Regions from separate parts of the Anaerobacillus sp. genome, predicted to be linked through region 4. Evidence: riboswitches for the same ligand, from Rfam matches in the RefSeq annotation. Region 4 holds a riboswitch; each other region holds the start of a gene.
What was found. Region 4 has a riboswitch for cobalamin ahead of ACK4M9_RS19730 (ribonucleoside-diphosphate reductase subunit alpha). Riboswitches for the same ligand answer to the same signal wherever they lie in the genome.
Positions count from the first base shown of each region.

Region 1: it holds a riboswitch for cobalamin, as region 4 does, so the genes downstream of both, ACK4M9_RS15240 (iron chelate uptake ABC transporter family permease subunit) here and ACK4M9_RS19730 (ribonucleoside-diphosphate reductase subunit alpha) in region 4, are expected to answer to the same signal.
Region 2: it holds a riboswitch for cobalamin, as region 4 does, so the genes downstream of both, ACK4M9_RS09810 (ECF transporter S component) here and ACK4M9_RS19730 (ribonucleoside-diphosphate reductase subunit alpha) in region 4, are expected to answer to the same signal.
Region 3: it holds a riboswitch for cobalamin, as region 4 does, so the genes downstream of both, ACK4M9_RS17860 (ABC transporter substrate-binding protein) here and ACK4M9_RS19730 (ribonucleoside-diphosphate reductase subunit alpha) in region 4, are expected to answer to the same signal.

Region 1 covers NZ_JBKBWN010000011.1:13,903-21,576, forward strand. The annotation lists gene ACK4M9_RS15225 (response regulator transcription factor) at 1-477, shown strand, start outside; gene ACK4M9_RS15230 (ATP-binding protein) at 477-2,261, shown strand; gene ACK4M9_RS15235 (MogA/MoaB family molybdenum cofactor biosynthesis protein) at 2,438-2,965, opposite strand; cobalamin riboswitch at 3,189-3,377, shown strand; partial or broken gene ACK4M9_RS15240 (iron chelate uptake ABC transporter family permease subunit) at 3,510-3,638, shown strand; gene ACK4M9_RS15245 (adenosylcobinamide amidohydrolase) at 3,654-4,361, shown strand; gene cbiB (adenosylcobinamide-phosphate synthase CbiB) at 4,358-5,314, shown strand; gene cobD (threonine-phosphate decarboxylase CobD) at 5,301-6,377, shown strand; gene ACK4M9_RS15260 (bifunctional adenosylcobinamide kinase/adenosylcobinamide-phosphate guanylyltransferase) at 6,371-6,943, shown strand; gene ACK4M9_RS15265 (adenosylcobinamide-GDP ribazoletransferase) at 7,042-7,674, shown strand, end outside.
Region 2 covers NZ_JBKBWN010000006.1:5,907-13,580, reverse strand. The annotation lists gene ACK4M9_RS09820 (H-type small acid-soluble spore protein) at 89-268, opposite strand; gene asnB (asparagine synthase (glutamine-hydrolyzing)) at 465-2,312, shown strand; cobalamin riboswitch at 2,426-2,614, shown strand; gene ACK4M9_RS09810 (ECF transporter S component) at 2,692-3,195, shown strand; gene ACK4M9_RS09805 (AIR synthase related protein) at 3,196-3,936, shown strand; gene ACK4M9_RS09800 (sigma-54 interaction domain-containing protein) at 4,101-5,513, shown strand; gene ACK4M9_RS09795 (hypothetical protein) at 5,582-6,133, opposite strand; gene ACK4M9_RS09790 (solute carrier family 23 protein) at 6,521-7,674, shown strand, end outside.
Region 3 covers NZ_JBKBWN010000015.1:39,716-47,389, forward strand. The annotation lists gene ACK4M9_RS17855 (Ig-like domain-containing protein) at 1-1,557, shown strand, start outside; adenosylcobalamin (AdoCbl) riboswitch at 1,664-1,790, shown strand; gene ACK4M9_RS17860 (ABC transporter substrate-binding protein) at 1,942-2,928, shown strand; gene ACK4M9_RS17865 (FecCD family ABC transporter permease) at 2,928-3,932, shown strand; gene ACK4M9_RS17870 (ABC transporter ATP-binding protein) at 3,929-4,735, shown strand; gene ACK4M9_RS17875 (Dph6-related ATP pyrophosphatase) at 4,792-5,457, shown strand; gene ACK4M9_RS17880 (LacI family DNA-binding transcriptional regulator) at 5,673-6,686, shown strand; gene ACK4M9_RS17885 (glycoside hydrolase family 65 protein) at 6,902-7,674, shown strand, end outside.
Region 4 covers NZ_JBKBWN010000020.1:32,355-40,028, forward strand. The annotation lists gene glmS (glutamine--fructose-6-phosphate transaminase (isomerizing)) at 1-1,326, shown strand, start outside; gene ACK4M9_RS19725 (S41 family peptidase) at 1,569-3,467, shown strand; cobalamin riboswitch at 3,633-3,839, shown strand; gene ACK4M9_RS19730 (ribonucleoside-diphosphate reductase subunit alpha) at 4,052-6,280, shown strand; gene ACK4M9_RS19735 (ribonucleotide-diphosphate reductase subunit beta) at 6,296-7,333, shown strand; gene ACK4M9_RS19740 (anaerobic ribonucleoside triphosphate reductase) at 7,432-7,674, shown strand, end outside.

The DNA.
Region 1 (7,674 bases), on a different contig from region 4:
CTAACGGCAAAAGGTGAAGAAGCTAATCGGGTTCAAGGATTCGAAGCTGGAACAGACGATTACATTGTTAAGCCATTTAGTCCAAGAGAAGTTGTTCTTCGTGTAAAAGCATTACTTAGAAGATCATCTTCTACCAAATTTTTACAGACGGAAACATCCAGTAAAGATGTTTTAGTATTCCCACATTTAACAATTGATAACGATGCACACCGAGTTACTGTCGATGGCGCTGAAATTAGTTTAACTCCAAAGGAGTATGAGTTACTTTACTATTTGGCACAATCTCCGGATAAAGTGTTTGCTCGTGAACAATTATTAAAGGATGTTTGGAATTATGAATTTTTTGGAGATCTACGTACGGTAGACACTCATATTAAACGTCTACGTGAGAAATTAAACCGCATTTCTCCAGAAGCAGCTGCAATGATTTCTACTGTTTGGGGTGTTGGCTATAAGTTTGAGGCAGTGAAAGAGTAATGTTTTGGAGAAGTGTAGTAGGTAAGCTTTGGTTTACAATTCTTTTGTTAGTCTCCGTTGTTTTAACGATACTAACAATTATGCTTTTACAATACTTTGAAAAATTCCATACTGATCAGGCTGAAGAACAGCTTACAAATCATGCAATTATGATTGCTTCGATTTTAGAAGAATATGAAACAGAAGAAGTAGCCCTTTCAACAAGTAAGCGGTTAATTGATAATTACTCAATGAAATTGCTACTTGTCTTAGATGAAGGTGAACTTTTGTATTATCCAGATGAGGACGAGAAAATTCCTGTAGAAATATTCCAATCGAATCCTAGTCTAGCTAAAGTAATCACTAATAAGGAAGTAGTGATTACAAGGGGAGACTTTCCATTTTATTTAAATGGCGAGGAAATTCATAATGAAGTGTTAGTCGTTGGAATGCCTGTAGACTTAGTTCAAAATCGTACTGGTGTCTTATATGTATACCAATATCTGGAAGTGGTTGAAGAAGCTCTAGCTCAGACAAAGCATATTATCTTTCTAGCTGCAGGTATTGCCATTGTATTAACTACAATTTTTGCTTTTTTCTTATCAACAAGAATTACTGCCCCACTGAGGAAGATGCGCCAAGCCTCCTTAGAAGTGGCGAAAGGAAATTTTGATACGAAGGTGCCAATTTTAACACGAGATGAAATTGGGTCACTAGCAATGGCTTTTAATCGTATGGGAAGAGTCCTTAACACAAATTTAACTGCTCTAAATCAAGAAAAGGAACAGTTATCGAGAATTCTTAGTAGTATGGCAGATGGAGTCATTACCTTAGATCGAAAGGGATCTATTGTGTTAACAAATCCTCCTGCTAAGCAATTTATTCAAGCATGGCATTTTGAGCAAAGTACAAATAGTATTGAAAGTACTGATGATTTGCCAAAGGCCATCAAAAAGCTCTTTCAACAAGTTGTAGCCTTAGAAAAAGAACAAATGGCGGAAGTCGATGTTCAAGGGAGAACATGGGTTGTATTAATGACACCTCTTTATGATGAAAACTTTGTCAGGGGAGCGGTTGCAGTTCTTCGGGATATGACTGAAGAACGATTACATGATAAGTTGCGAAAAGACTTTATTGCAAATGTTTCTCATGAATTGCGCACACCTATTGCTATGTTACAAGGTTATAGTGAGGCGATTATTGATGATATCGCTGGTTCGGAAGAAGAGAATAAAGAACTTGCGCAAATCATTTATGATGAATCTTTAAGAATGGGACGCCTAGTTAATGAGCTCCTTGATCTAGCAAGAATGGAAGCTGGTCATATTCAATTAAATATTGAGCCAATTAATATTAGAGAATTTTCTAGAAGAGTGTTGAGAAAGTTCCAAGGTATGGCAAATGACCATAATATTCAGCTAAAAGCTGAAATTGCAGATATTGAGCAAGAAATTTTAATAGATGCAGATCGAATTGAGCAAGTATTAACAAACTTGATTGATAATGCAATGCGCCATACAAGTGATCAAGGATCCGTCATTTTAGCAGTTTCTCCGCTTAGAGATGGCATAAAAGTAGACGTTCATGACACTGGTTCAGGAATACCTGAAGAAGATTTGCCATTCGTGTTTGAACGGTTTTATAAAGCTGATAAAGCGCGGACAAGGGGAAGATCGGGTACAGGACTTGGACTAGCTATCGTTAAGAACATCGTTGAAGCTCATAATGGACATGTATCAGTTCACAGCAAATTAGGTGAAGGAACGACATTTTCCTTCTTTATCCCTTCGAAAAATGATGAATGATAAACAATTACTACGAAAAAAATTGTTTCTTATGAAACAATTTGTAGAGAATTTTGTATGAAAAATGCTTTTGAGTGAGTATTAACTAAAAGTCGCTGGATTTCCTTGAACGAGCATCTAAAATTCGTTAGAATTTTACAGCGAGGAGACAGGGAAGACAGCGACTTTAATTTTATTTATTTTTTAGCATCTTTGTAAATTTCACGCATAACATGAGCTAATTCTGGAACGATTATTTTGTTCATAGCAAGTTTTACTGCACCAGACGAACCGGGCATTGAGAAAACGGCAGTTGCTCCACGTACACCGGCAATTGCACGGCTTAAAATTGCAGCAGGACCAATGTCTTCTACATAGCTTAAATATCGAAAGATCTCCCCAAAACCAGGCATCTCTTTATCTAACATGTCTCTTACTGCTTCATATGTAGTGTCTCTAAACGTAATTCCAGTTCCTCCGTTTAGCAAGACAGCTTCGACTTCAGGACGTTCCGATGCTTCCCGAATTAAGGATTGAATTTGTGTATACTCATCTTTAACAATATGATAGTCAACAACGTGATAATTTCCATTTTCTGTTAATAATTCTTTCATTAGTTGACCACTCTTGTCAGTTTCAACTGTTCGCGTATCGGAAACAGTGATGATCATACAGTTAACGGTTTTAGGTGCTTCTTTTCGATGTTCTTCTACTCCCACTTGCATAACCTCCCAAATAATTTTAGATATTACAGCTAAATTATAACATATTACACATTCAGGAGCTCTACCTCGTAACTCAGAGTGTTAAATTTAGGAACTTCTTTCCCTGCACTGTTATGCTTATACCTGTAAAATTGGCTTGTTTAAAAATCATCAGCCAAAATCCACAAGAAAACAAAAAGCTTTTCTTATAGGAAGAATTTTATGTATAATAAGATTATTAAATTAATAATAAAATCTTTAAGGTCACTTTATTTAGGTAAAGTGTTAATAGGGAAGCTGGTGTAAGTCCAGCACGGTCCCGCCACTGTAAACGCTAGAATGTTTATTTGATCCACTGTCACGTCCCTGTGATGGGAAGGAAAAACATTTGCTATGCGTAAGTCAGGAGACCTGCCTTAAGGAAATATGTGAAACCTTCGCGGAAAAGGTGAAGCAGTTATGTACTTAGTTATCTATTAGTAACTTGGCATATATCTGACTAACCAAAGTTCCCGTTTTCGGGAACTTTTTATTTTTCTTATAGGTTTATTGCTTTGCAAAAAAAGTATTGGCTGATTTACTTCCAAGAACTATTATTGTGCCTACAGAAATACCAATCGGTGTAATTACTACCTTAATTGGGGGACCTGTATTCGAGTTATCTTGGATAAGGCAAGGAAAGTCTAGAAATTAGGGGTGAACCAGTGTTATGAAAGAAAAGCAGGTAGATGATGACAAAAACATCTTACAAAATTTAAAGATAACCCAATCAATTGAAATGATCATAGTTGAAAGTCCAGTCCTTCTTAAGACGTTATCATCTGCTATAATAGGGGCTGGTTTTAACTGGGTGCGAACCTTTGTAAATAGACATGTAGATAAAGAGTATAATTATGATGATGCTGAAGCTGAATTTAAAACTTATTTATCGGCAAAAAAAATAGATTTTACTGAAACGGTTGGTATGATGACAGCTGCTAAGCTAGAAGATGTATCATTCATTCAAAAAAATGAAAAAGAATTTTCTGTCTTTGTTGTAGTTACTGCGGGATTATCAAATGCTGTTGATGCTTCTAGGTCTTACTATCAAAATGAGCGACGAAAGACAGTTGGCACCATAAACACATGGATTTTTATTAAGGGTAACCTAACCGAAGCAGCCTTTGTTCAGGCGATGATGACTGCAACAGAAGCAAAAGTTAAAGCTTTACAAGATGAAGAAGTTAGAGATCCAGTCATGAAGACGATCGCTACAGGGACATCAACTGATAGTATGATGATTGCTGGAACACAAACAGGAACTGAATTTAATTATGCCGGAACAATTACCAGCCTAGGAAAAACGATTGGTTTGGCAGTTTATGAAGCCACATTAGATGCCATTCGTTCTAACAGGAAGCGTGGAGTAGGTCAATGAACATTGAAACACATATAATAGCACTAACGCTAGCATTTATTATTGACTTACTAATTGGTGACCCGAAGTGGCTACCACATCCTGTTAGAGGGATGGGTAAATTAATAACTATATTTGAGCAGCGGCTTAATCAAGGCCAAAATAGAAAACCGAAAGGGATAGTCTTTTTGCTTTTCTATTTAACGATTATTACTTTAATTGTTGGTTCCCTTATATTAGTAAGTTATCAATTGCATTGGGGGATAGGCGTATTAGTTGAAGCATTTATCATTTCGACGACTATTGCTACAAAAGGTTTAAAGGATGCTGCCATGGAAGTTTATTTACCTCTTAAGAGAAACGATTTTATTACAGCTAGAAAAAAATTAGCGATGATTGTAGGTAGAGATACTCAAAATTTAAATGAGGAAGATATCGTTCGCGGTGCAGTTGAAACAGTAGCTGAAAACACAAGTGACGGGATTACTGCCCCACTTTTTTATGCTCTCTTGGGTGGTGGAGTATTAGCGATTGTCTATCGGGCGGTTAATACATGTGATTCGATGGTTGGTTATAAAAATGAGCGATACTACGATTTTGGTTGGGCTTCAGCACGCTTAGATGACCTGTTAAATCTACTACCTAGTCGTATTACAGGGGTTATTATGGTGCTTATTAATCGTTCACAGGTAAGCAAGGTTGGTTGTTTTAAAATAGTAATTCGTGATGCCAAGAAACATCCAAGCCCTAACAGCGGCTGGCTTGAGGCAGCGATGGCAGCGCTCTTAGCTGTACAGCTAGGGGGAAGGAATACGTATAAAGGAATTGAGTCTTTAAGAGCATTGATGGGCGATCCGATTTTTCCATTGCAACGTGATCACATCATTTTTGCTAATAATATCATGGTTCGTACATGCATAGGCTTTCTAATTTTTTTATGGATGGTAGGAGGATTAATTTATGCAACTACCTAGTCATGGAGCTAATCCAAAACATTTAACAAAGCTTTTACAATTACCGCTTCAAGAAAACGCGATTGATTTCAGTGTAAATACAACACCCCTTCCAATACAAAGGCATGTAGTTGACAACTGGAACAATTATCTAGAAGTGATAACAAAATATCCTGATCCAACATCGGAAAAATTAAAAATGGTAATTGCTGAAAAAGAACATCTCGCTACTAATGAACTATTAGTAGGAAATGGAGTAGCCCAATTAATATTTTTAATTGCAATGTATTTCCAAAGAAAACGAGTTGCAATCGTTGAACCGACTTTTTCAGAGTATCGGGACGCTTGCCGAACTTTTGGCTGCGATATCGAAGCCATTGTACTCAATGAACCATGGTTATTTGATGTAGATAAAATACTTCAAGGCTGTTTGAAAAGTCAATTATTATTTATTTGTAATCCAAACAATCCAACAGGTGTGGCCTACCCCTTGAGACAATTAGAAGATGTAATTAAAAGTTTAGCTTTGGTTGATATTACTGTCGTCATTGATGAAGCATTTTTCGATTTTCAAGAAGAAGGGAAAACTCTTATTCAGTTAATAAAGAGGTACCCTAATTTAATCGTGTTACGGTCGTTAACAAAAATGTATGGTATCGCAGGTCTTCGTTTAGGATATATGGCAGCTAATCCAATAATTATTAAAAACATAAGTAAGTTACAAAATCCCTGGAGTGTAAACGGGATTGCACAATTGTTAGGGTGCGACTGTATAGAGGATGTGCAGTATGTAAAGAACGTACAAGAGTTTGTTACAGTAGAACGTAAGCGAGTTTTTTATCGCTTACAACAATTAGGTTATGAAACATCAAATTCACAAGTGAATTTTTACCTTTTGCGCGAAGTAGAAAAGCAAGAAGACTGCTTAATATTAATGAAATATTTAATTGAGAACGGCTTAATTCCACGTCATACATACAATTTCCCTACTTTAGAAGGTCGATATCTCAGGTTGGCAATCAAGACTGTGGAAGAAAACAATCAACTACTAACGGTATTACAAAGGTGGAAACAGCGATGCTAGTTTTTATTACGGGAGGAGTGAGAAGTGGCAAAAGCTCATTCGCTGAGAAATTAGCTTATTCACTTGTAACACCAGTACGAAATAAACTGATATACATCGCTACTAGTAAAAAATATGATACTGAGATAGAAATCCGAATACAAAAGCACCAAGAACAGCGGAACGAAAGTGGATTTACATGGGAAACATGGGAACAGTCGACGGGGCTCGAGCTTATCTATACTAATTTAAAGCAAAATCAAGTTATTTTAATAGATTGTTTAACTACTCTTATAGCAAATGAATTGTTTCGCAATTTGCAAAGCTGGGATAATCTCAGTATTCAACAGGATATTTCTGAACGAATTATGAATTTTTTAATTGATGCTCAAAAAAACAACTTTACTTTGCTTATTGTTTCTAATGAACTATTAAATGGTGGCCTGTATTACAGCAAAGCAACGTTAACTTATATGAAACTCATTGGTGAACTGCATCAAAAGATTGTTCAAACTGCAGACGATGTTTATTTAGTTGAGGCGGGAATTCCTCTAAAGTTAAAAGGGTGTGTCAAAAGTGAACATTAGTTGGTGTAATAGCTGCTGTAATGTTGGAAAGAAAGTTCTAAATAAAGTGCTTTATCAAATTTCGCTTAAATTGTCCAAAAATGGGGAGAAAATCTGGAATGTTATGGAAAGTAGTTATTGAAGGCTTAATTTGTTCATTTCAATTCTTATCAACAGTGCCATTAAAAAAACAGGTTCCTTATGAGCAGAAGCAAGTACGTGTTTGTGTTGCCGCCTTTCCTGTTGTTGGTGCGATTTTAGGTGTATTACTGTTTGGCTTATTGTTTATTATGAACGAGTGGACAAATGTGTCACCGTTAGTTATTGCACTATTGTTAGTTACTTTGTCAATTGTTTATTCAGGTGGCCTCCATTTAGATGGTTGGATGGATTGTAGTGACGCTTTTTTTTCTTACAAAAGCAAGCAGGGTAAATTAGAAGTTATGAAAGATTCTCGTATTGGTGCATTTGCAGCTATTTCATTGTTTTTATTGTTAGTTTGGAAAATTATTATTATTTATGAAGTCATTATGATACTTGATGTAAAAGATTATCTTATTGTTGTTCTAATACCTATTTTTACAAGAGTGATCTTGGGAATGAAGTTATATTATGGGGTTACAGCCAGACAAGAAGGAATGGCTTTCGGAATGCAAGTGTTTATTCAGAAAAAAGATAGTTTTAGTTATTTTCTTATGATGCTAACTCTATTCTTAATTAACGTATTATTTTTTCAACATTTATTTGTGTAT
Region 2 (7,674 bases), on a different contig from region 4:
TGATACTTTGTTTTTGGGATGACCTCTTTTTTGAGAAAGAAATAAAGATAACCGATTTTTAAAAAGTTTTGCTTTTCGCATTCCTTCTTTACATCTCTTGAAGTTCTTGTACGTCTACTGTCATTTCATTTTCAGGATTTTCCTTTGGATAAACGCGAGCTGTACCATCCTCATTATTAACATTCTGAATCCAGATCGAAGTACCGTTATGCTGTACTTCAATTTCTTTGGCAGAGTCTAAAATTTGTTTTGCTCGATTGACGTTCATATGTATACCTCCTTTATTTTGTAAACCCTATCCATAATATCTCTACAATAGAAAAAACTATGCATGAAAGAATTTATGTGAGAATACATGCCAATCGACAAATTTAATGAACGAGTGACCCTATATGTGAATATGTTGATGTATGGGCGCTACGCCCCATTAAATTAACAAGATTCCCTAGGAGGGGTTGATATAGATGTGTGGTATTACTGGTTGGATTGATTGGAAAAAGGATTTAACAAAAGAAACAAAGATGGTAGAACGAATGGCGGCTACATTAAAGAAGCGAGGTCCGGATGATTCCAATGTTTGGAGTTCGCCACATGCTTCCTTTGGTCATACACGATTAGTTGTTGTTGATCCTGAAGGTGGCAAACAGCCGATGACAAAGTCAGCATATGACAAAACGTTTACAATAGCCTATAATGGCGAACTTTATAATACAGAGGATCTTCGCAAGGAGTTGTTACAACGAGGACACTCGTTTAAGTCACACTCTGATACCGAAGTTTTGCTTACTTCATTTATCGAGTGGGGACCTGATTGTGTCGATCGCTTAAATGGAATTTTCGCTTTTGCCATTTGGAATGCAGCAAAAGAGGAGTTGTTCATTGCTCGAGATCGTTTAGGTGTTAAACCGCTTTTTTATCAGGAATTAAGTGGTGCTTTATTGTTTGGCTCAGAGCTAAAAGCTGTGCTAGCTCATCCAGATGTAAAGTCAGAGGTAACAAAGGAAGGGTTAGCTGAAGTATTTGGTTTAGGTCCTTCGAGAACTCCAGGCCACGGTGTTTTTCATAATATGAAGGAATTACGTCCTGGTCACGCCTTAAAATATAATCGTAGTGGGCTAAAAGTTTACCGTTATTGGAGTTTGAAAAGTACGTACCACGAAGACACGATTGAACAAACAGCGGACAAAATTCAATGGTTGCTACAAGATACGGTAGAAAGACAGCTTGTCGCCGATGTTCCAGTGAGTACATTTTTATCTGGGGGTGTCGATTCAAGCGCGTTAACGTCTTTTGCCGCAAAGTATTTTAAAAAAGAAGGTAGAGGTCCACTCCATACCTATTCTGTCGACTATGTCGATAATGATAAATACTTTAAGGCTAACGATTTTCAACCAAATGCAGATGGGCCTTGGATTAAAGAGGTATCTGATTATTTAGGAACAAAGCATCACTCTTGTATTATTACGAATGAAGATTTGGCTGGCTATTTGATAGAAGCCGTCCTTGTCCGCGATCTACCAGGCATGGCTGACATTGATTCTTCATTGCTTTGGTTTTGTAAACAAATTAAAAAAGATGTAACAGTTGGTTTATCAGGTGAGTGCGCAGATGAAATTTTTGGTGGTTATCCATGGTTCCATCGCGAAGATTTAATGAACCGAAATAGCTTTCCTTGGATGCACTCTACTTTAGAAAGGGAAGCGTTACTGAAATCTGAATGGCGCGAAAAACTTCAGCTTCAAGATTATGTCATGAATCGTTATACAGACACATTGGCTGAAACACCACGTCTTGAAGGTGAAAGTAAAGAAGAAGCAAGGCGCCGTGAGTTGTTTTATTTAAACATTGTTTGGTTTATGACGACATTACTCGATCGCAAAGACCGGATGAGTATGGGGGCAAGTCTTGAAGTGAGGGTACCATTTGCTGATCATCGACTTGTCGAATATGTTTGGAATATCCCATGGCAAATGAAAAACTTTGAAGGACGTGAGAAAGGGATTTTACGAAAAGCGTTAGAAGGCATGTTGCCACATAATGTCCTTTATCGTAAAAAGAGCCCTTACCCAAAAACTCATAATCCTCACTATACAAAGGCAGTCAAACAATGGTTACAAGAAATAGTCGATGATCCATCGTCACCATTGTTACAATTTGTAGATGAACAGAAGGTGCGAGAAATAATTGAAACAGATGGAGCAGCATTTAAGAAACCGTGGTTTGGGCAACTGATGAATGGCCCGCAGCTGATCGCTCATCTAGCCCAGATTGATACGTGGCTTAGGGAGTATAAGGTTGAGATAAAAGAATAACAAGCAAAAGCAACCATGAGTTAAATTCTTGGTTGCTTTTTGTGACCTTAAAAGGTCCAAAGTTTTTACTATTTATCATTGACTTCTTTTGTCCCAGTTAATAAAATGAAAGTAATTAAATAGACGTTTTAGGTGCCAATTAATGGAGAATAGGGAAATCAAAAGAGGTTGTATAACTCTTAAATGATGCGGACCCACCACTGTAATCGGGGATGAAACCTTAAAAACCACTACGTAAGTAGGAAGGTAAGGGAGTAAAAAGAACCGTAAGCCAGGAGACCTGCCTAAAGTGAACAATGAGGATGATGGAAAAGTCTTCAATAAGTTAAGTATGCTTATTGATGGCTTTTTTTGTTTTAAAAAAGGGGGAAATGAAAAGATGGAAACGAAAAAGATGAAAAAGACTTACAAATTTAAAACGAAACAAATCGTACTAATGGCGATGTTTATTGCACTGGCTTTTGTGGGAAGCTTTATAAAAATTCCAAGCCCGTTTGGAACAGTAGCATTAGATTCTGCACCGGCATTTATAGCAGCAATGCTACTAGGGCCTGTTCCAGGGGCAATCGTAGCTTTTATGGGACATTTACTAACTTCGTTAAATGTTGGCTTTCCTTTAACGATTCCTATTCATCTATTAATTGCAACAGAAATGGGCTTAATTTGTGCTTTAGTTGGAATTATTTTTAGAAAAGGTAGCTTATTCATGGCGCTTGTGGTTGGTCTATTACTAAATGGAGTAGCAGCACCAGCTTCATTTATATTAATTCCTCAGTTTGGTCTACCGTTTTTTTCGGTGATGCTTATACCTATATTAGTTGGTTCTGCGGTAAACTTAATTATTGTTGCGATCGTAGTTCGGACCTTGAAAGGAAGGATTTAAATGATGAGGATTAGTAGGTACCGTGATTTGACAATCTTGCATGACGATGAGAAAAGTTTTGTCATTGCCTGTGATTCTTCTGGTGGTATCGGTCCAAAGAAATTAGACGTGGTAAAAACAGATGGTTATACATTAGGGCGTTTTCTAGCAAGAGTTGTCCTTATGGAAATAATCTCAGTTGGTGCAAAACCGATAACGATTATTGACACATTAGCTGTGGAAATGAATCCAACCGGTCAAGAGATTATCAGTGGAATTAGAGCAGAAGCAGAGCAACTAGGATTAGATACAAATAACTTATTAAATGGCAGCACAGAAGAAAATATGCCTGTCCAACAAACGGGTGTTGGTATAACGGCTATCGGTGAAGTGTCGAATTTAGAATGTGAAAGTTCCCCCGGAGATCAAGTCATTTGTATTGGTGTTCCCAAAGTAGGAAATGAAGTGTCTTTAGAAGATCCTGAAATTTGCAATTTGCCTGTTGTTCAAGAATTACGAGAGATTGTTGGGGTTCATGAAATTGTCCCGATTGGTTCTAAAGGGATTAATTATGAACTAAATGAATTGTTAAAACGAAACCAGATGTCCCTTATTAAATTCCAAACAGGTTTAGACTTACATAAATCTGCCGGCCCTGTTACTTGTGTTATTGCAACAGTTAAGCTTGAATGTATAGAAACGATTAAAAAAATAGTTACTCAACCTATAAGTATATTAGGTCGATTAATAGATAAGACTTGAACAATAATTTTTAGTCTTTCTATTTTGACGTTTTCGAATATGAACATACTCCTCCAAAAAATAGCTGATCCAATTTAAACGGAGCGGCTATTTTTTAGTTCAGAGCAATATCATTTTGCACCGCTAACTGATTTTGCATATACTCTTGTTGAGGGGGACAACAAATGAAGCTCAAAGAGGAATTAAAGCAATTAAAAAACATGATTTATATATACGAAAGCATCTTAAACGAAATAAATGTAGGAGTTCAAGTAGTTAATACTGAAGGTAATACAATTATTTATAATCAGAAAAAGATGCAATTAGAGTCAATGCAACTAAATGATGTATTAAATAAAAACCTACTAGAGATCTTTTCGTTTAAAAGTAGAAAAGAGAGTAGGTTATTACTAGCATTGGAAAATGGTACTGCAACAAAAAATGCGAAACAGACCTATTTTACGAATAAAGGAAAAGAGATTACGACTATTAATAACACCTTCCCGATAATTAAAGATGGTAATATTATTGCTGCTGTAGAACTTGCAAGTGATATTACCAAATTAGAAAGGTTAAAAGAAAATGTATTAAAAAGCGGTAATATTAGATATAAGTTTGAAAGTATTATTGGAGAAAGTAGAGCAATAAAAGAAGTAATTCAAAATAGTAAACGAGCAACACGTACATCTTCGTCGGTTCTAATTATTGGGGAAACAGGGACTGGAAAAGAATTATTCTCACAAAGTATTCATCACGGTAGTGACCGCTCTAACAAGCCGTTTATTTCGCAAAATTGCGCTGCTTTGCCCGATAACTTAATTGAGAGTCTATTATTTGGTACAAAAAAAGGCGCGTTTACTGGGGCAATTGACCACCCTGGCTTACTAGAGCAAGCAGAAGGTGGAACGATTTTACTAGATGAAGTTAATTCGCTAAACATAGCACTACAGGCGAAATTATTAAGAGCGATCCAAGAAAAATCGATTAGGAGAGTTGGCGATACGAAAGACAAAGAAATTGATGTTAGAATTATCGCCACTATCAATGAAGACCCAATAGAAGCTATTGCAAACAATAGACTACGCAAAGATTTGTATTATCGTTTAAGTGTGGTTTCTCTAGTCATACCACCACTTAGAGAACGGAAAGAGGATATTCCGCTATTAGTTCAAACATTTATTGAAAAGTATAATCATTTGTTCCAGCTGGATGTTAGGAAGATAAGCAATAAAGTATATCAATTATTTTTAGATTATGATTGGCCGGGTAATATCCGCGAACTTGAACATGCCATTGAAGGTGCAATGAACCTTATTAGCAACGAAACAGAAATTAGTTATAACCATTTACCATACCATTTTTTAAATAAATCGAAGCAGGTTACTAGCTATCCGTCACAGCATCATCAGGGTGAACCTTCCGACTTAGATAACTTAACATTGAAATTAAAAGATCAAATGGAAGAAGCGGAGGCAAACTATTTAAAAAAAGTTCTGATGAATAATAAAAATAATATTACTTATACGGCAAAGGTGCTTGGGATTAGTCGCCAAAGTTTACAATATCGGCTTAGAAAATATAAAATCAAAGATTTTTAACTGGGACGGATGAATCTACATTTAGAGAGGTAGCTAATGACTTTATGTCATTAGCTACCTTTTCACTGTTATTGTTGATATTGATTGTAATCATTCTGTCCGGACATATTTTGACTAGACATTGAGCTGCCTTGATTTTGGCTTGACATACCTTGGCCTTGGCCTTGATTTTGCATTTGTTGCTGTTGCTGTTGCAATTGTTGTTGTGATTGATTAATTTGTTGTGTGATTTGGTTTAACATGTTAAAAGACTGTAGAGATTGTCCAACGCTTCCTAACATTTGTGATGCTTGTTGAACGGATTGTTGTAGCTGCTGGAAAGTTTTTTGTTGTTGCTGCTGAGCTTGAGTGCTGAATTGTTGCATTTGTTGTAAAAGTTCGTTTGAAGACTGGATGGTTTGATTAGAAGTTGTGCTACTTCCTCCCATACTTCCTTGAGAAGATTGCATTTGTGTTAATGCATTTTGCATACTCTCTAACTGATTTCTTAAAGGCATTAACTCATCTCCAATCTCTTCTTCTACTTTAGATTGTGCAATTGATTCAATACGTGCTTTTTGAGCAGCATCCGTTTCAACGATCTCAGCTTTCTTTATGATCTTATCTGTATCTCTTTCCATAGCAAATTCCTCCTTGAATTGGTTTTGTGGTATTGGGTTGGATTTCACAAGTAGGTACTTAGGATTTTGCTTATCTGTAACCCTTGTTACATAAACAACACCAATTACTACAGCTATAAATAGGACAAACCAGAAGAATAACATTCCATTAATGGTAATGCACCTCCATTTCGAACTACATCACAAACATTGCTGTAATGCAGTACGAATTTATTATGGACTAAAATTAGTTTTGTACTAATAAAAAAACTGCCAATTTGTCCATCTGATCTCCCTCTGGAAGTTATGATGCAAAATCACTTCTTACTATTTGTTTTTTACGCAATGTATTGAATGAATTGAATAAGTTCAACAAAAGCTAAGAGGAAAAAAGGAGGAATTTAAGTTTTGAATAATCATCAAGAGTTTGGTGTACACGAAATACCGAAGTGGAATAAATGGATCATTTTAAGTATTCAACATTTATTTGCGATGTTTGGTGCAACAATCCTTGTTCCTTATTTAACAGGCCTAAGCCCAGCTGTAGCTTTAGTTTCTAGCGGCTTAGGTACTCTAGCTTATATAGTCATTACAAAAGGGAACGTTCCAGCCTATTTAGGATCATCATTTGCCTTTATCGCGCCGATTATTGCATCAACTGCTATCGGTGGAGTAGAAGGGGTAATGATTGGATCATTTATGGCTGGTGTTGTTTATGCGGTTATCGCAATAATTATTAAAGGTACTGGTATCCATTGGTTAATGAAGTTATTACCTCCTATTGTAGTAGGTCCTGTTATTATGGTAATTGGACTGGGTCTAGCGAGTGTAGCTATAAACATGGCAATGAACTTTAATTATGAGCTAGGAGTGTTCGTTGATCCAATGCTACACTTTACAGTTGCACTCATTACATTAGCAATTACGATCTTTAGTTCGATATTTTTAAGAGGTTTTTTTAGTCTAGTACCGATATTATTTGGAATTGTCGGTGGTTATATTTCAGCTTATTTTTTAGGGATTGTTGATTTTACGCCAGTATTAGAAGCAGCTTGGTTTCGAGTGCCTAATTTCATTATTCCGTTTGTCACCTACACACCAAAATTTTCTTGGACGATTATTGCTTTAATGGTTCCAATATCAGTTGTCACAATTTCAGAGCACATTGGTGACCAAATGGTCTTAAGTAAGGTAGTAGGACAAGACTTTATAAAAAAACCAGGACTTCACCGATCGATTCTTGGTGATGGAGTGGCAACGATGATTGCTTCATTTCTTGGCGGCCCCCCTAATACGACATATGGTGAAAACATTGGTGTTTTAGCAATCACGAGAGTTTTCAGCGTTTTTGTCATTGCTGGAGCTGCTGTTTTAGCTATTTTATTTGGATTTATGGGGAAAATTGAGGCATTAATTGCGACCATTCCAACAGCTGTAATGGGTGGAGTTTCGATTTTATTGTTTGGTATTATTGCTTCCTCTGGGTTAAGAATGCTCATTGATAACAAAGTTGATTTAGGGCATAAACGAAATTTGATTATTTCCTCGGTTATTTTAGTAGT
Region 3 (7,674 bases), on a different contig from region 4:
CAACCACAAAAGTCAGGGGAAATAATCAAGATAGTTGCTATAGATAAGTCAGGAAACAAAAGTGAACCATTAATTGTTGAGGTGAAAGATGTCACCCCGCCTTCTCTTTATGTATATCGATTTGGTGACAGTAACGAATACCTCTATGGTGTATCTGAAATAGGTGCCGAAATCTACGTATTAAAAGATGGGCTACTCATCGGAACAACTATTGTTGTAGGAGACCAGGACTTTAAGGTAGAAATCCCTCGCCAACTGGCTGGAACGAAATTAACCGTCATTTCTAAGGATAATGCTGGCAATGAAACGAAAACAGAAATAGTTGTTGAAGACGTTACTTCCCCTACAAAGCCAGTGGTGGACACAGTGACGGATAAGAGTAATGTGGTTACAGGTAAGGCTGAAGCTTTGACAACTGTTCAAGTTCAAATTGGTACTAGTGTTGTTGGGACTGGTCAGGCCGATATAAATGGTAGTTTTTCAATAAAAATCCCTGTCCAAGTTGCAGGTACGGTCATTAAGGTAACTGCCAAAGACGCTGCGGGTAACATCAGTGCTTCAACGAACGTAACCGTTAAAGATGTGATACCACCGGCTGTTCCAAAGGTAAATGGGGTAACGAATAAGACTTCTACTATCTCCGGGAAAACAGAAAAAGCCGCTACAGTTACCGTGAAGATTGGAACAAAAACGTATTCAGGGAAAGCTGATGAATTTGGTAGCTATAAACTATCCATTCCCATCCAAAATGCTGGAACGGTCATTTCAGTTACAGCGAAAGACGTTGCTGGAAATACTAGTGCGACTAGAACTGTAACGGTGACAAGGGTCGCGCCAAATGTTCCTGTCATCAATACAGTTAATAATAAAGCAACGTCTGTATCGGGTAAAACAGAAAAAAATGCTACTGTTTCGGTAAAAATCGGAACAAAAACGTATTCAAGTAAAGCAGATGAAAACGGTAATTATAAACTATCCATTCCAGTTCAGAATTCTGGAGCTATCCTTTCAGTAACAGCAAAGGATACTGCAGGGAATACTAGTGCGACTAGAACTGTAACGGTGACAAGGGTCGCGCCAAATGTTCCTGTCGTCAATGCGGTAAACAATAAAGCCGCTTCAGTGACGGGAAAAACAGAGAAATATGCTACTATTTCGGTGAAAATCGGAACAAAAACGTATTCTAGTAAAGCAGATGTGAAGGGTAACTTCAAAGTATCAATTCCAATTCAAAATGCCGAGACAACGCTTTCCATTACTGCAAAAGATAGTTCAGGGGCGGTTAGCTATGCTAGAAAAGTAAAGGTAGTAAAAGTAGCACCGAATATACCGGTGGTAAATCCAGTTAGGTATTATTCTACGACAGTTACTGGTAAAGCAGAAAAGTCCTCTATTGTTACTGCTAAAATTGGTACGAAGGTATATTCAGCTAAGGCCAACGCTAATGGCAATTTTGCGATTTATATTCCGAAACAACGCAAAGAAACACTCATTAATGTTACTGCAAAAAATTCAAAAGGTAATATTAGTGCCACAAGACAAGTGAAAGTGTATTAAATACTTTTGATTTTTGACACAGAGTTTAAATAAAATTATTGATTTAATAGAAAAATAGAGTTATATTTAAGAACGTAATTAGCATTTCTATGTTACGAATATGACAATTTAAGCATCTAAGATATTGGATGGCGGAAGTTCGGTGAAAATCCGACACTGTCCCGCAACTGTTAAAGTCAGACACGTCGCCATTATCTTTTAGCTATATCCTTCGAGGTAAAAGGATGGCTATTGGCGATACATTTGCTATATATACTAACGTATTATCTACGTTGCTCTATTTATGTATATATACTACACATTGGCCTTTAACCACCCTCTACCTATTTTTAGTAGAGGGTTTTTACTTTTTAAGGAAACAACAAATATTGAGGAGGAAGTATAATGAATAACATTTTTAGACAAGCTGCAATTCTTTTATTAACTTTACTGGTAGCGATTGGACTGGTAGGTTGTAACACTCAGGAGGAAGTAAAGAAAGAAGAGACACCAACGAAATCGGTGGTTGACGAAAAGGAAGACCAAAAAGAAGCAACCGAAGGAACTCAATATCCTGTAACATTTACTGATGCAACAGGAGTAGAGGTTACGTTTGAAGCAGAGCCAACTAAGCTAGTATCGCTTATCCCAAGTGAAACCGAGATTTTGTTTGCTTTAGGAGCTGGTGAAAAAGTATTAGCTGTCGATGATTTTTCTGATTATCCAGCCCAGGTGGCTGACCTACCAAAGTTAGGTAGTACATATTCAGGAGTGAATGTAGAGCAATTAATTGCTCTACAACCAGATGTAATTTTCCTTAATGCAGCTTTACAATCAGCAGCTGCTGGGGAGCTGAGAGACCAAGGTTTCAAAGTGTTTGCATCAAATCCACAATCAATTGAGGAAATTATTGAAACAATTAAGGAAATTGGCGTTGTTCTTAATCACCAAGAAGAAGCTGAAGCGATTACAAAAGAAATGACAGAAAAGGTAGAGTTTGTTAAAGAAAAAGTGAGCAATGTTGAACCTAAACGAGTGTATGCTGAGTTTGCTGCAGGATGGTCGTTTGGTTCTGGTGAATTTGCTAATGATTTAATTAGTATAGCAGGTGGACAAAATATTTTTGCTGATTTGACAGGCTGGTTTGAAGTTAGTCCTGAAGAAGTAATTAAGAGGAATCCAGAAGTAATTCTTTACACATCTGGAGAAACAGGCATTCAGGAAGAGAATAAAGAGCAGATTATTTCCAGAGATGGTTGGGGAGTAATTGAAGCGATTCAAAATGAAACGGTAGTCGGAATTGACGCAAATAAAGCTAGTCGTGTAGGTCCAAGAATTACTGATAGTTTGCTAGAAATTTTTAAGGCAATTCATCCGGAGTTGGCTGAATAGTGAAAAGGAGATTACTTCTCTATGGAGGAGGGGCAACTCTGCTCCTCTTCTTTTCATTTACAGTAAGCTTATCGATTGGCTCCTCAATGATTCCACTCACTGAGGTGTGGTCCGTATTATTAGGCAATGGTGATGATGTTAGTAACGCAATCATCCTAAATGTTCGACTACCAAGAATTGTTCTAGCGATCCTTGTAGGTTCAGCATTAGCAGTTGCTGGTGCTGGTTTCCAAGGTGTATTAAGAAATCCTTTGGCTGACCCTTACATCTTAGGTGTTTCTTCAGGTGCATCAGTAGGAGCTGCTTTTATTATTTTATTTGGCTTACAATCAGTCATCTTTGGAAAGTATTCTATACCAGTTGTTGCGTTTATAACTGGTGTACTGACGTTATTATTGGTTATTAAAATAGCAATGAAAAATGGACAAATAAAAAAAGAAACATTAATTCTATCAGGAGTCATTGTCCAAGCATTTTTAGGTTCGTTTATTTCGCTGATGGTTTCAATGTCAAACACAGTAATAAATGAAATTATCTTTTGGATGATGGGTAGTTTGACGATGCGTGGCTGGGAATATTCAAAGATAATGGCTCCTTATGTTTTTATAGGGATTGTTATTTTATTATCTCAAGGTAGAGCCTTAAATTTATTTACATTAGGTGAAAGACAGGCGCTTCATTTAGGGGTAAACATTGAAAGAACGAAGATTATTGTATTAGTCACATCTACTTTATTAACTGCAGCAGCCGTTTCTGTTTCAGGTGTCATCGGTTTTGTCGGGTTAGTGGTTCCACATCTAATTAGACTAGTTGTTGGACCCGACTATAGGCTTATTATTCCACTATCTGTTTTTATTGGCTCAGTCTATGTACTTTGGGCTGATACGATCGCAAGAATGATTTTAATGCCGAAAGAAATTCCTTTAGGTGTTGTGACAGCAATCTTAGGTGCACCTTTCTTTGCCTATTTATTAAAGAAAGGAAAAAGAGGAGTACATTTATGATAGTCGTAAAAAATCTCTCAAAAAACTATGAGTCAAGGAAAGTATTGAAGGATCTTAATTTTTCGGTGAAGTCCGGTGAGATACTTGGGATTATTGGTCCAAACGGTTGTGGGAAATCAACGTTAATGAGGCTACTCTCTGGAGCTGAACACCCTACTGAAGGTTCTATTGAGATAAATGGAAAATTAATTAGAAAATACAAGCCTAAAGAATTAGCTAGAAAGCTCGCTGTTCTTCAACAAGAGGCTTTACCACAAGTTGGATTTACAGTCCGTGAGATTATTGAAATGGGGAGATATCCATACCAAAACTGGATGGGTGAAGAAGTGACAGATAGACATCATCAATATAACATTGTTGATGAGACGATTAGAAAATTGAATTTAAAGCACTTAGAGGACGAGTCAATTGATAACCTTAGCGGCGGAGAACGACAAAGAGTTGCCTTAGGTAAAGTAATGGCCCAAGAACCAACGATCCTTATGCTTGATGAACCTACGACCTTCTTAGATATAGGGTTTCAATTACAAATGATGGAGATTGTGAAGGGCTGGCAAAGAGAGTGCTCATTAACAGTTGTCGTGATTTTACATGATCTTAATATAGCCTCGTTGTATTGTAATCGCATTATGATTATAAAGGATGGGGAAATTGAAAAGATAGGTTTACCTTCTTCAGTTATCGAAGAAAAGTTAATCGAAACTGTCTACGATACAAGACCCTTTGTCATTGCACATCCAAGCCAGAAGGAAGCGCCACAGATCATACTTAACCCAAACGCCAATTCTAAATACCAGAACTAGTCGGACATAGAGAATAGATTTGAAAGGGAATAAATTGAAAAAGGAGGTTGAAAAAAATGAAAGAACGAGCAGCCGTGTCATGGAGTGGTGGAAAAGATAGTACATTTGCACTCTATAAAATGTTAAAAGCTAACAATTATCAAATAGATTCGTTGCTTACAACAATTACAGAGGAGGTTAATCGGATTAGCATTCATGGAGTAAGAGAGAGCCTCCTGGAAAAACAAGCAGCTAGTCTGAACTTTCCCTTGAAAAAAATTTACATTCCTCAAAATAGTTCTAACGAGGTATATCAACAAAGAATGGAAGAGCAGTTAATCGAATTAAAAAAACAAGGCATTGAAACGGTTATATTTGGTGATATTTTGTTAGAGGATGTAAGAGCTTATCGAGAAGAGTTGATTGAAAGGCAAAAGATGAAAGCTATTTTTCCACTCTGGGGGCAATCAACAGATGGTCTGATTAAAGAGTTTTTGTCACTCGGATTTAAGACGATCACGACATGCATTGATACTGAAAGGCTCTCTAATAAGTTTCTTGGTAGAGAAATCGATGAGCTTTTTATTAAGGAATTGCCAGAAAATGTCGACCCATGTGGTGAAAATGGGGAATTTCATACATTTACTTTTTCGGGCCCGATATTCAAGCAGAAAATTGATTTTAGTTTAGGGGAAACGGTTGAAAAAGGAAGGTTTCACTTTCGAGATTTGTTAGATTGCTGAAATTATTGATTAGTATTAATATGACGTCTTCTTTGTGTAAATCGAAGACGGGCTCAAATTTTATTCAGGCGCTCCCACATACACCTTATTAGAGTTAAGGTGTATGTTTGTAACCATATCGACAAAAAATAATTGAGAAAAATTTCTTGTAAACGATAGCAGTTCGTGTTATTGTGTGTTTATACGAATAACCAAAACGTTTCGGAGGGCTGGTAATGGCAACGATAAAAGATATAGCGAAAGCAGCAGGAGTTTCCGTAACAACAGTTTCTCGTGCGTTAAATGGGTATTCAGATGTAAATGAAAAAACACGCGAAAGAATTAAACAAATCGCACAAGAGTTACAATACAGCCCGAACACACTTGCGAGAAGTCTTGTCATGAATAAAACAAAAACAATCGGGCTACTTGTTTCAGGGATGACAAGAGGCAGTATCAAGGATAACTTCACCTATGAAATTCTTTGTGGTATCAATGATACAACCTCTTCGTTAGACTATGATTTGATCTTTTTTAGTACCAATACGAGTAAACAAAAGGAAAAGTCTTATACACAACTATGTCGTGAACGAAAAGTCGATGGAGTGATTATACAAGGTATTAAAACGGATGATCCGTATTTGCGGGAAGTCATCGATAGTGATATCCCTTGTGTTTTAATTGATATTCCAATTGAAGGAGCGAGTGTTGGTTACATTACTACTGATAATGTCCTAGGTGCGAAGAATGCGGTTAAACACTTATTACAACTAGGTCATAAACATATTGGTATGATTAATGGTCATAATCAGGCATTTGTTAGTCAGCAACGGCTAGAGGGGTATCGGTTAGGATTAATTGAAGACAATATAGACTTTAATTGGAACTATGTAGTTAATGGTGCATTTGATGAAGACCAGGCGTATCTAGTTAGTAAGAAACTATTACAAACAAATCCACAGCTAACTGCGATATTTTCTGCTAGTGATGTGATGGCTCTGGGTGTACTACGGGCAGCGAAAGAATTAAATCGTTCTATACCGGATGACTTATCGCTCGTTGGTTATGATGATATTGTTTTGGCTTCCTATGTATCACCGCCACTAACTACAATTGCTCAAGATAAATATCTAATGGGACAAAAAGCTGCAGAATTACTAGTAGCTATGCTACAAGGTGGGATTGAGGAACGAAGGATTGTGATCGATACTGTTCTAGTCGAAAGATCTTCGACTACTAAGGTTAATTAATAATAAAAAGAGACTAATCAGAAATGAATTAGTTCTTTTAAAGCTCAAAATCCGAAACGTTTCGGAAGTAAAGGTGTTTTATGGTTTACTAGTTTTTTTTGTTCTTTTACCGAAACGTTTCGGCAAAAGAACAGTGGAGTATTGCTATAATCCAATACTCTAGTGACAGTTAACTGTATTTTAGCGTTTATAAGTTTTTTAAGGAGATGTTTTCGTTGTTAAATTATGAGTCAGGAACTAAAGAAACAAAAGGGTGGATTGTTTCAGAGACAGAATTTAGAACCGAATATCAAGGGAAAGCAGAGGCAATCATGTCTCTTGGAAATGGATACCTTGGGGTTCGTTCTTCTACAGAAGAATCGTATTTAGGGCAAGTAAGGAATTTATTTGTAGCAGGTACGTTTAATCAGTTTGATGAATTAGAGGTGACGGAACTTCCTAATGCTGCTGATGTTATTGAGCTAAACATTACCTTAGCGGGTGAAAAATTTTCCTTAGAAAAGGGAAATGTGAAAGAATATCGTCGTTACTTAAATGTAAGAAATGGCGAATTAGTTCGAGAAATTGTCTGGGAAAGTCCAAAGGGTAAGTCTTACAAGATGCTTTTCCGTCGCTTTGTATCGTTGAAAAATTTACACCTAATTAGTATGAAGGTTGAAATTACACCTTTGACAGAAGGGGCGGAAATAAAGATAGGCTCAGGAATTAACGGTCAGGTTACTAATTCTGGTGTACAGCATTTCCATGAGGGTGAAAAACGGATATTTGATAAGAAATACATTCAATTTTTGCAGCAAACGACAGAATCTAAAATTGATTTTGTTATCAACACCGTTCACTCGTGGAAAGCAAATGAAACAGAAGTGGCAATGGAACCAAGAATGGTTATGGACCGCCGCAAAGTATTTGTTGAGGGAAGCTTAAACGTTGAAAAAGAGCAAACTGTAGCCTTAGAAAAGTTTAGCAATATTTTTACTAGCAGAGATAA
Region 4 (7,674 bases):
ATGTTAGATAAAGAGAATCCAAATACAATCTATGTAGCTAAAAATAAAAGTCCACTACTAATCGGTGTTCATGATGAATGCAATGTTGTAGCAAGTGATGCGATGGCGATGCTTCATATCACGAACCGATTTGTTGAGCTTATGGATGAAGAAATTGTAATTGTAACTAAGGAATCTATTGAAATTAAAGATCTAGAAGGTAAAACAATGGTGCGGGAGCCATTTGTTTGTGAATTAGACGCAAGTGACATTGAAAAGGGTATGTATGACTTTTACATGTTAAAAGAAATTGATGAACAACCATTAGTCATCAGGAAATTAATTCAAGAGTATCAAGATCATGAGGGAAACATTTCAATAAATGAAGATATCCGTCTATCGCTAATCGATTCAGACAGAGTTTATATTATTGCTTGTGGAACTAGTTATAATGCTGGTTTGGTTGGAAAACAGCTAATAGAACAAATTGCGAAAATACCGGTTGAAGTCTTTGTAGCTAGCGAATTCTCATATAACATGCCATTATTATCTGAAAAGCCATTGTTTATCTTTATATCTCAAAGTGGAGAAACAGCAGACAGTCGTTCTGTTTTAGTTCAAACAAATAAATTAGGTTATAAGGCAGTTACGCTTACTAACGTAGCAGGATCAACACTTTCTAGAGAAGCAGATTACACGTTATTATTACATGCCGGCCCGGAAATCGCTGTAGCTTCGACTAAAGCATATACTGCTCAGATTGCAGTTCTATCTATTTTGGCCCATGATGTTGCTGTTGCTAAAGGGTTACAAACTTCTGTTGATGTAATAAAGGAACTTAGTATTGCTGCCAATGCAATGGAGCTATTATGTAACCAAAAGGATGAAATGAAGCAAATTGTTCAAGAGTATTTGAAAGGTTCACCTAACTGCTTTTTTATTGGTCGTGGCATAGATTATTACGTGTGTTTAGAAGGTTCATTAAAGCTAAAAGAAATTTCTTATTTACAGGCTGAAGGCTTTGCTGGTGGAGAACTAAAACACGGAACAATTGCATTGGTCGAAGAAAAAACTCCAATAATTGCTTTGGCAACTCAATCAAAAGTAAATTTAAGTATTCGTGGAAATGCTCAAGAAGTGTTAGCTAGAGGTGCTAACGTGTGTCTGATTAGTATGGAAGGGTTAAATCAAGAACGAGATCGTTTAGTTATTCCATCAGTACATGAATTATTTACACCTCTTGTTTCTGTCGTTCCGTTTCAATTAATCGCATACTATACTGCAATTGATCGTGGATGCGACGTTGATAAGCCTAGAAACTTGGCAAAAAGCGTTACTGTTGAATAACAAAACAAATAAGAGATATTGTGAGTTACTTTACAACTTATAACTACCACCGTTTAGAGGTTTTCGATTAGTTCTTTGAACTTTTGGGAAGCTTCTTTTTTTTGAGTATTAGAGAGAAGACATTTGTGAATTGATGAACTGAATGGCAAGTCATGCGCATGAACCAAACTGAAACCTTATGTAAGTTATATTCGTATATTAACTTGTCTTTATATTTTTTAATATGAGAGAGGTTGAAGTTAATGAAGCTGAAGCATTGGATTGGCATTAGTAGTCTGTTAGTTTTCATTGGTTTGATTTTATTATTTAGTTTGGGTAGTGAAGCATTTACGAGACAAAAGGTGGTCGCAATTTCGGATGTCCCAACTAGTTATACGGGTGAACTACAATCATTTAGTCTTTCAGAAGTCCCAAAGTTAATCGTTCAAAATGAACATGGAAATACATACATCGAGCATGTGGAAGCGGACGTGCTAACAATCGAAGCTACAGTTCGTAACAACGAAACAGTAGAACCAACATATCAGCTATTCCAAGATAATGCTGACCTTATGTTTGAAGTCATTTATACAGAGGCTGACCATCCTGTTGACGTAACAATTCGCTTACCACATACAATTCAAGAGATTGATGGGAAATCCCAGTTTGGTAATTTCCGAGCTGACATCATTCATTCTAACTCAGTCAAATTGATTACAGACTTCGGTAACATTGTAACTGAATTTGACTCAGTTAATCAGCAAGGGGAGTATACCTTCATAACGAATTTAGGACATATCTATACAGTTCTTCCTGATGATACGGAAATTAGCTATCACTATCCAAATGGGACGATAATCTTGGAAGGTGTGATCGAAAAGAAATCAGCAGTAAGGTTTAATGTTAATGTTCGCTACGATCAGACTCCTATTTGGTTTGTTGGAAAGTCAAAGCAGACTCAATTAGCTTATGATGAAGCTGCGCCAAACCTTACCTTGGAAGAAATGATTGAAGATTATGAGGAGTTTATTCTTCTTTTAAAGAGACACCATCCTCACGTAAAAGGAAATCTCGATTTTTTCGAAATGTTATTTGTCGAAGGACGGAATAAAGTTACAGAAATGACGACTAGAGAAGAGTATTTCCATATCCTAAATGAGTTGCTTGTAGCCACAAAAGATCAACACACTGGAATAGGAAATGCTTCTCTATTCAATGATTTTATTTATTTACCAAATTTTAAATATACCTCGAACCATGAATTACTAGTGCTAGATAGTTATGGAGAATTCCAAAAAGGAGATACAATAGTAAAGATCGGCAACAAAGAAGTACAATCGATTTTTGAAGCGGCAAAAAAGATAATCCCTGCAGAACATGATGAGTGGGTTAAAGGTCAGCTTCCGAACCTAAGGTCAGGAATTTATTTACGTAAGCTCAATTTAGTCGATGATAATAATGTGGAGATATCTTTTGTTAGAGATGATGAACAACATATAGTGAATCTCCCATTATCGCTAAGCTCTAGTGACTTATTATCAGAACTTTTTGAGACGAATATAACAAACCCTTATAGCTGGTACATTGATCCATCTACTAAATTTGCCATTTTCAAGATAGAAAGTTTTATATATACAAAATCATTTCCAGAGATAATCAAGCAATTTTTTAAAGAAGTAACTGAACAGAACATTAACACGATTGTTATTGATGTTCGCGACAACCCTGGAGGGTATGGCGTTGTTGCCTTAGAGCTACTATCTTATATTGATTTTGACCCTTCGGAAATAGTCTACAATAATTTCAGCCATCGAAAACAAAAAGACTATTTATTTAATGGTGATATATACGTACTTACAACAAATCTATCTGCGAGTGCCTCGACGGTATTAGCGCTTATCTTGCAAACCAATGCTGATGCAAAGCTGATTGGAGAGCCGCCTGGGAATACTCCTTCACTTGGTTATAATCCAGAAACATTCACTCTAAAAAATAGTAATAACATATTTAGCGTCCCAACTGAGAAGCCATATCCAAAAATTCCAGTAGAGCAACACCATCTTCCATTAACAATTGATTACCCAATTGAAGTGACAAGGGAAGCGATTATGAATGATCAAGATTTGTGGATGGAGAAAGTGCAGGAATTGGTAACAAAGTAGGTGAAGATAATCATTGAAATCAATTAAAAAAATATTATTGCAAAAAATAAGATAGTACGTTAAGATTTTACTACAATATATAGTTTGTTATATTGATAATGTAACTATATATAGTTTATTTACTTAATTTAATAATGAGTTTTCCAAGAGTACATTTACTTTTGGGGAACTTTAGGAATGATAGGTGTCTATTTTTAGACTTAATAGGGAATTCGGTGAAAATCCGAAACTGTCCCCGCAACTGTAATTGTGGACGAAATGAGATGACCACTGTATAAGGGTGTCACATGCAAAATTTGTGGTGCTTATATGGGAAGGCTCAAAGTAGGATGAAGCATAAGTCAGGAGACCTGCCTATGTTCCGAGTTTCTAGTCTTCGGGGAGTAAGATTGTAGAGACGGTACGGAGTAATCGGTATCTATTTTCCGCTGCTCTTAAATCATTGTGCCGTTTTCTAACCTCTTCCAAACAAGGAAGGGGTTTTTATTTTTGATAATAAAAGAATCCAGCTTCCGGTTGATAGCATGATAAAAGCCCGTGGCTTTAGTCTTGCAGCTTAATAATAGAAAGGTGGAACTACAATGATGGCAGTAACAACAGAAGAAATGATGCAACAATGGAAACAAGAAATGACTAATATTTTAAATCAATATACTCATTTGGATCACAATGAATTTATTAAAAAATCGGATCTATATCTAGAAAGGCTAGTAACAGATGATGAAGAAAAAGTGTTACATACACTTATTTTAGAATCGTTAAATAACGTTTGTAGTGAAGCTCCTGATTGGACGTATATTGCAGCGCAAATTTATTTAAAGCTCCTTTACAAACAAGTCGAAAAAACTCGTGGTGGACAAGCCTACCATTCGCTTTATCAGGTGATTGTTTGGCTTACTGATAAAGGAATTTATAGTGAGGAATTGCTAAACCATTATGAGGAGAATGAAATCATTGAATTAGAAAAAGTCCTTGACCCCGAAATGGATAAACTTTTTACATATATCGGAATTAAGACATTGGCTGATCGCTATTTAGCAAAAACACATGAGGGTGCAATTTTTGAACTTCCGCAAGAACGTTTTCTTATTATTGCAATGACATTAATGAGAAAAGAACCACAGCAAAAGCGATTAGCACTCGTGAAAGAAGCTTACTGGGCATTATCAAACCTTTATATGACAGTAGCGACGCCAACACTTGCAAATGCAGGGAAAAGCTATGGGCAACTATCAAGTTGTTTTATTGATACGGTTGATGATAGTTTGAGAGGAATTTTTGATAGTAACACAGATGCTGCAACGGTCAGTAAAAATGGCGGTGGTCTCGGGCTATATCTAGGGAAAATTCGTGCGAAAGGTTCTTCAATTAAAGGGTTTAAAGGTAACTCTTCTGGTGTTTTACCGTGGATGAAGCAATTAAACAATACTGCAGTTAGTGTTGATCAACTCGGTCAACGCCAGGGTGCGATTGCAGTTTACTTAGATGTTTGGCATAAAGATATTTTCGCGTTTTTAGATGCAAAATTAAATAACGGTGATGAAAGGCTACGAACGCACGATTTATTTACCGGTGTCTGCATTCCTGATCTTTTTATGGAAAAAGTTGAAGAAAGAGGCGATTGGTACCTGTTTGATCCTCATGAAGTTCGCAAAGTGATGGGCTTTTCATTAGAGGATTATTATGATGAGCAACAAGGCAGTGGCAGTTTTCGTGATAGATATGAGCAATGTGTCGCTAATGATACATTATCATGTGAGGTATACCCGGCAATCGAAATTTTTAAAAGAATTATGATTTCCCAACTAGAAACAGGTACACCCTATATGTTTTATCGAGATACGGTCAATCGTCTAAATCCAAATAAACATGCTGGAATGATCTACTGCTCGAACCTTTGTACAGAAATTATGCAAAACATGAGTGCAACAACGGTTAAGGAAGAAGTAATAAAGGATGGCGAAATTATTGTTACGAAGCATGCTGGAGATTACGTCGTTTGTAATTTAAGTTCAATATCGTTAGCTAAAGCAGTTAGCGATGAAGTTCTTGAACGATTAATTCCAATTCAAGTTAGGATGCTTGATAATGTGATCGACCTAAACCGAATCGATGTATTGCAAGCGCAATTAACGAACCAAAAATACCGGGCAATCGGATTAGGCACTTTTGGATGGCATCATTTATTAGCATTGAAACAAATCAAGTGGGAATCAAATGAAGCCGTTATGTATGCAGATGAAATTTATAAAAAAATTAATTATTTATCAATAAAGGCTAGTCTGGAACTTGCCAAGGAAAAAGGCGCATATCCAATGTTTAAAGGTTCAGAGTGGGAGACTGGATTGTATTTTGATAGAAGAGATTACAACTCACCTGACTGGCTAGAACTAAAATCGGAGGTGAAGAAATTAGGAATTCGAAATAGTTACCTTCTTGCGGTGGCGCCAAACTCTTCGACATCAATTATTGCAGGTTCAACAGCGTCAATCGATCCTATCTTCAAAAAAGAATATTCAGAGGAAAAGAAAAACTACAAAATACCAGTGACTGCTCCGGATCTTTCAGCAAGCACAACCTGGTTTTATAAGCCTGCACACACAATTGATCAGCATTGGAGTATTAAACAAAATGCTGTAAGACAAAGGCATATTGACCAATCGATTTCCTTTAATCTTTATGTGAAAAATACAATCCGTGCCAAGGAATTATTAGATTTACATCTAGCCGCATGGAAATCAGGGCTAAAAACGACCTATTATGTTCGCTCAACTTCAAGTGAAATTGAAGAGTGTGAAAGTTGTTCAAGTTAAGGAGGAATTAAATAAATGAAGACATTACAACCGCGTAAGCTTTATGATGTAACCGCACCGAATGCTTCAACTGGAATTATTAATGGGAGGAGCTCGAACGTTTTAAATTGGGATGACATTCGTTTTCCATGGGCTTACCCTCTATATAAAAATATGTTAGCTAACTTTTGGACGCCGTTTGAAATTAATATGTCGACGGATATTAAGCAATATCAGACTTTGTCTGAGACAGAAAGAGAAGCATTTAATAAAATCATTGGCTTACTTGCATTTTTGGATAGTATTCAAACCGATTATTCGATGCAAGTCGCTAAGTACTTAACCGATTCAAGCTTATCTGCGTTAATGACTGTGCTTTCTTTCCAAGAGGTTGTTCATAATCAAAGCTATTCTTATGTGCTATCAAGTGTGGCACATAAACAAGTCCAAGATGAAATCTTCGAATATTGGAAGCATGATCCGGTTTTACGTGAAAGAAATGACTTTATTGCAGAAGGGTATGAACGTTTTACAAATAATCCTACCCCACAAACTTTTTTAGAATCTATAGTCTACGATGTCATATTAGAAGGCTTAAATTTCTATTCAGGGTTTAGTTTTTTCTATAATTTAGCGCGTAATCAAAAAATGGTATCAACCTCTACAATGATCAATTACATTAACCGTGATGAGCAGCTGCATGTCTATTTATTTGCTAATATTTTTAAGGAATTACGAAAAGAGTTCCCAGAGCTAAACAGTGAAGCGAATAACGAATTTGTAAAACGAACATTTCGACAAGCGGCAGAGCTAGAAATTAAGTGGGCTAAAACTATTATTGGCGAAAAAATTGATGGCATTGAAATGAACGATCTTGAGGCTTATATTAAATTTATTGCTAATAAACGTGTTAACGAACTCGGGGTTGAAAGACCTTTTGATGGATATCGTACTAACCCGATGAAATGGATCAAGGCTTATGAAGAGGTAAATAGCAGTAAAAGTGACTTTTTTGAACAAAAATCACGTCAATATACAAAAGTATCAGTTGATAATTGCTTTGATGACCTATAAGAATGGGGATTGAGTAAAAACGCTCCTATTTTTCAAAAAAGAGGTTGACTCGAAGACAAAATATACTATTAGATATAATGAATGATCGCGAAAAAAATGTGTTAAAGGGGAAAGAAATTATGCAGGAGTTAATCGATGCTTTTAAGGAAATTATTGGGGGAAATGAAGATTTATTGCGAGAAAATGCCAATGTCGATGGGAGTTCGCCATTAGGAAAAATGAATAAATTAGCATCTGAAAGCGGGAAATGGTTTGCAAATCAATTCTTACTTTCAGAAGAAGTAAAAAAAGCATTAGATGACAACATCTTATATATTCATGATCGAGACTATTACTCTACT